One region of the Cellulomonas sp. T2.31MG-18 genome, then DNA from elsewhere that is predicted to be linked to it. Evidence: riboswitches for the same ligand, from Rfam matches in the RefSeq annotation. Region 1 holds a riboswitch; the other holds the start of a gene.

Region 1 (2,197 bases):
CGTCGCCACCAGCAGCGTGAACGACAGCTGGCGCGCGTCGAGGTGCCCGCCGGCCCGCAGCTGGGCGGTCAGCGTGGGCACCGCCATCTGGGTCAGCAGCCACAGGCCGCTCATCAGCACGAACACCTGCCACAGCGCGCGGCGGTGGCTGCCCACCAGCACCTCCCGCAGCGGCCTGGTGCGGGGGGCCGCCGCCCGCCAGGAGTCGGACTCGGGCACCAGCGACCGGTAGTACAGGGAGAGTGCGCCGGCCAGCACGGCGCCGACGACGAAGGGCACGCGCCAGCCCCAGGCGGCGTACGCCCCGCCGGGCAGCACCGACGTGAGCAGCAGCACCACCGCCGAGATCGTGGCGTTGGCCCACGGCGACATCGCCATCACCAGCCCGCTCAGCGCCCCCCGCCGACGCGGTGCGCTCCACTCCATCGCCAACGGGATCGCGGCCGAGTACTCGCCGCCGACGAACACACCGCCGAGGAACCGCAGCAGCACCACCAGGGCGATCGTGCCGGCGCCGAGCACCCGGTGGTCCGGCACGACGGCCACCAGGGCCGTGGTCAGCGCGATGCCGGCGAGCGCCACCTGCGTGGTCGCCGTCCGGCCGAGGCGGTCGGCGAGCGGGCCCAGCACCACGGCGCCGAGCGGGCGACCGAGCAGCGTCGCGACGAACACCCACCCGGTCGCGGCGACCACGTGCTGCGCACCGAACACCCGGTCCGCGACCGGCGTCATGGTGACGACCGGCAGCATGATGTCGAACTGGTCGACGTAGTTGCCGAGCGCGCCCCCGCGCACGGCGCGCCGGCCGCCGTCGGCCCGGTCCGAGGGGCGCGGGGTCGACGTGGGCCGGGTCGACGTCGGCCGAGCCGACGCGTCGCCGGATGCGGTGCCGTCCACGGCCTGCCGGGCAGATGTCATCGGTCCCACTTCCTCCGCCGGCATGACCCGGGATCAGGTTCGACGGTCGTAGCGGCGTCGGCTACCTCTCAGCCCCTGCCGGGGCTCCCGTGTGTCGTGCGGAAGCGTAGCGGTGCCTGGGACAGGCCCCGTGCCTGCGGGTCAACCTCAGGGTCCGATGGGGGGAGAACCCGATGGTGCTCCGCACGCCGGCCCCGCCACGATGTCGGCATGGCGTTCGGCACCAGGACCCAGCCCCGTGCCCGATACTCGTCCCGGTTCCGCGTGGCATGGCCGGTGCGACACCATCGAGGGCACGAGGGGCGGTTCACGGACGTGGTCAGGGTGTGGGTCTTCGCCGACCTGCCGCTCGGGCAGGCCGCGGGTCCGTCGTACATGGTCGAGTCCTGGCAGCGCGAGCTGCGGATGCTGGGGCTCGAGCCCCGGACGTTCGCCCCAGCGGGCGGCATCGGGGGGCACCGTCGCGACGACGAGCAGGTGATCTTCCGCTCCCTGCACGACGTCGGGTACCCCGGCGACCACCACGCGCGGTACTCGGTGCTCGGCGAGCTGCTCCGGGCGCGCAAGGACCGTCCGGACGTCGTCGTCGTCTCGACCCTCGGCCGGGTCGGCGTGCTGGGGATCATCCTGGCGGCGTTCTACTCGATCCCCCTGGTGATGGTCGTGTCCACGGACACCACCGGTGCCACCGCCTACTACAACCCCCTGCGCGCGGTCTGGTCCGGCGGCGTCAAGCCGCTGCTGCTGCTGACCGTGTCCGCGCGTGCCCGCAGGGCGTTCCTGCGGCGGCCGACGGCCACGGGCGACCAGCCCGACCGTCGGGCCGGCCGGCTGGTGGACCGGACGACCGCCGCACTGCACGCCGATGCGCGGGAGGTGGTGCTGCTCTCCCGCAAGGGCCTGCCCACCTACGGAGCGCTCTGCCCGGACGCACACGTCACGGTCCTGCCGACGGGCATCGACCGGCTGCCCGCCGCCCCCGTGCCCACCGAGCTCGTCTGGCGTCCGGGTGCCCTGCGGATGCTGTACGTCGGGCGGTTCGCCCCGGAGAAGAACCTGCCCGTGCTGCTGCACTCCGTGCGGCGCGCGGTCGACCAGGGCGTCGACGTGCACCTGGCGCTCGTCGGCGGAGGGCCGCTGCGCGAGCGGCTGGCCGTCGAGGCCGAGCGGCTGGGCGTCGCCGACCGGGTCACGGTGATCGGTCCGTACCCGCGGGGCGAGCTCGGGGGCGTCTACGCCAGCGCCGACGTGTTCGCCTTCCCCTCGGTGGTGGACACGC
Region 2 (2,197 bases), on a different contig from region 1:
CGGGGCCGGAGGTTCTGCACCGAGACGGCCGTGGAGTAGGTGTCCGCGAACGACTGGTCGAGCTCGCGGATGGTCAGCACGCCGAACACCAGGGCACCGAGCGGCACCGCGATGAACGAGCCGAAGATCTTGTCCGGGTCCCGGCCGGCGACCGTCACCAGGGCCAGCAGGCCCAGCGCGTAGCAGGCGAACTGCGTCACCGCGTAGCCGACGGAGGTGCCGATGAAGGCCTTGCGCGGCGTGCGCGAGTGCCGCGCGTAGTCGGCCACCAGCGGCACCCAGGAGACGGTCACGCCGATCACGGTGTCCACCGCCACCCAGAAGCCGTCCCAGCCGCCGTCGTTCAGCGCCGGCAGCGGGTGCCGCAGCAGCTGCACGGCCAGGTACGCCAGCGCCACCATCACGACGATCGTCACGTACTTGCGCAGCACGCGGATCCACGCCAGCGGCCGCAGCGCGAGGGCGGTGCTGAGCACGCCCGCCGCCACCGCGTAGGCCCAGCGCGGCACGCCCGGCGCCAGCTGGCTCAGCGCCGTGCTGATGGTGACGAGCTCGAACGTGGTCCAACCGATCAGCTGGACGATGTTGAGCACGGTCGGCACGTACGACGCCCTGGTGCCGAACAAGCCGCGGAGCAGCACCATCGACGGCGCCCCGGTCCGGGCGCCCGGGATCGCGATCGCGCCGATGCCGAGCGAGCCCAGCACGGTGCCGACGACCACCGCGACCAGCGCGGCACCGAGCGACATGCCCGGGTCGGCCACCGGCACGAGCACGAAGATCGCGCCCGTGAACCCGAGCAGGCTCACGCCGAGGTTGCCCCACAGACCGAGCTGGTCGGCCAGCCCGAGCACGCGCGGTGCCGGTGCCTCGAGGGTCAGCGGCGCCTCGGTCGGACGGTCCTGAACTGCTGTCATCGAAACCCTCCCTACGCCGGCATTACCCGGTCAGGTTCGTACGGTCGGCGACGCCTGGATGTCGCCCTCTCAGCCCGGTCGTGCCCGAGCTCCCGTGTGTGCGAGGCGACGGTACCCCGCTCGGCGGCGGACCACTATCCGCGCCCGCGGACCGGGTCGGGCGGTCACGCTGCCGCGGGCGCCACCGGCGAGGTGGAAGGCGGGCGTACGGTGCAGACGGGTCCTGGGCAGGGGCCCGACCAGGGGGTTTGCGACGATGCACGACGGCCCGATCCGTCCTTCCGGCGGCGATCCGCTGCCACCGATCCCGACGCTGCCGGAGCCGATGGCGCCGCTGGTGTCGCAGGGGCCCTCCGTGGGTCGGTTCGTCGTCTGGCAGCTCGCCATGCTGCTGGTGTGGGGCGGCATCTTCCGCTCGACGTGGCACTCGCGGTGGGTCCCGGCGTACATCGCGGGATTCGTGCTGCTCGAGGCCTTCGCGCTGTGGGACTTCCGCCGTCAACGCCGTCGGTCGCGAGTCGCCACCGAGGCGCCGTCGTCGAGCGGCAGCCCGGCCCCTCACAGCACGCCGACAAGCTGAGGGTCGTACCTCACCGGTGGCGCGGGGAGCCTGGACGTCGCGAGGGCCTACATCTCGACAGTCCGGGACACGGGATGATGGACGCGCGAGGCACACGGCCCGCGATCCAGGAAGCAGGCGACGGTGAGCGACGAGCTGGCCCGGACGGCCGACGACCACGAGCCGGTCCCGGCGAAGACGACGGAGACCGGGGCCGCTGCCCCGGCGCGACCGCCGCTGACGAGCATCCTGTTCCGGCAGGTCGGCACGCTGGCCGGTGGCGCCCTGCTGGGACAGGCGACGTGGGGCACCCCGTGGTTCGTCGCCGTCGTGGCGGCCGTCGTGCTGATCGAGGGGCTGATCATCTGGGACTGGCGGCACCCGAAGCGTCGGCCGTAGGCACGTCGTCGTCGGACCCTCGCCGTAGCGTGCGGGGGTGACCGACGTGCAGGCCGCGAGCGCGGCAGCGGGGAGCCTCGACGAGCTCGACGCCGCGCTGGTCGAGTGCCGGGCGTGCCCGCGGCTGGTCGCCTGGCGGGAGGCGGTGGCGGCGGAGCCGAGGGCGGCGTTCCGCGGTCAGACGTACTGGGCGCGACCGGTGCCGGGGTTCGGCGACCCGCACGCGCCGATCATGGTGGTCGGCCTGGCGCCCGCCGCGCACGGCGCGAACCGCACGGGCCGGATGTTCACCGGCGACCGGTCCGGCGACTTCCTCGTGGCG

What was found. A riboswitch is a leader RNA that binds a small molecule or an ion and turns the genes downstream of it on or off. The one in region 1 is predicted to bind thiamine pyrophosphate.
Region 2: another riboswitch for thiamine pyrophosphate. It lies ahead of ACFQTY_RS01940 (purine-cytosine permease family protein); the one in region 1 lies ahead of ACFQTY_RS11050 (MFS transporter).

The regions. Positions count from the first base shown of each region.
Region 1 covers NZ_CAXWGW010000002.1:682,408-684,604, forward strand. The annotation lists gene ACFQTY_RS11050 (MFS transporter) at 1-918, opposite strand, end outside; TPP riboswitch at 911-1,019, opposite strand; gene ACFQTY_RS11055 (glycosyltransferase) at 1,129-2,197, shown strand, end outside.
Region 2 covers NZ_CAXWGW010000001.1:425,607-427,803, reverse strand. The annotation lists gene ACFQTY_RS01940 (purine-cytosine permease family protein) at 1-917, opposite strand, end outside; TPP riboswitch at 909-1,023, opposite strand; gene ACFQTY_RS01935 (hypothetical protein) at 1,174-1,497, shown strand; gene ACFQTY_RS01930 (hypothetical protein) at 1,621-1,875, shown strand; gene ACFQTY_RS01925 (uracil-DNA glycosylase) at 1,913-2,197, shown strand, end outside.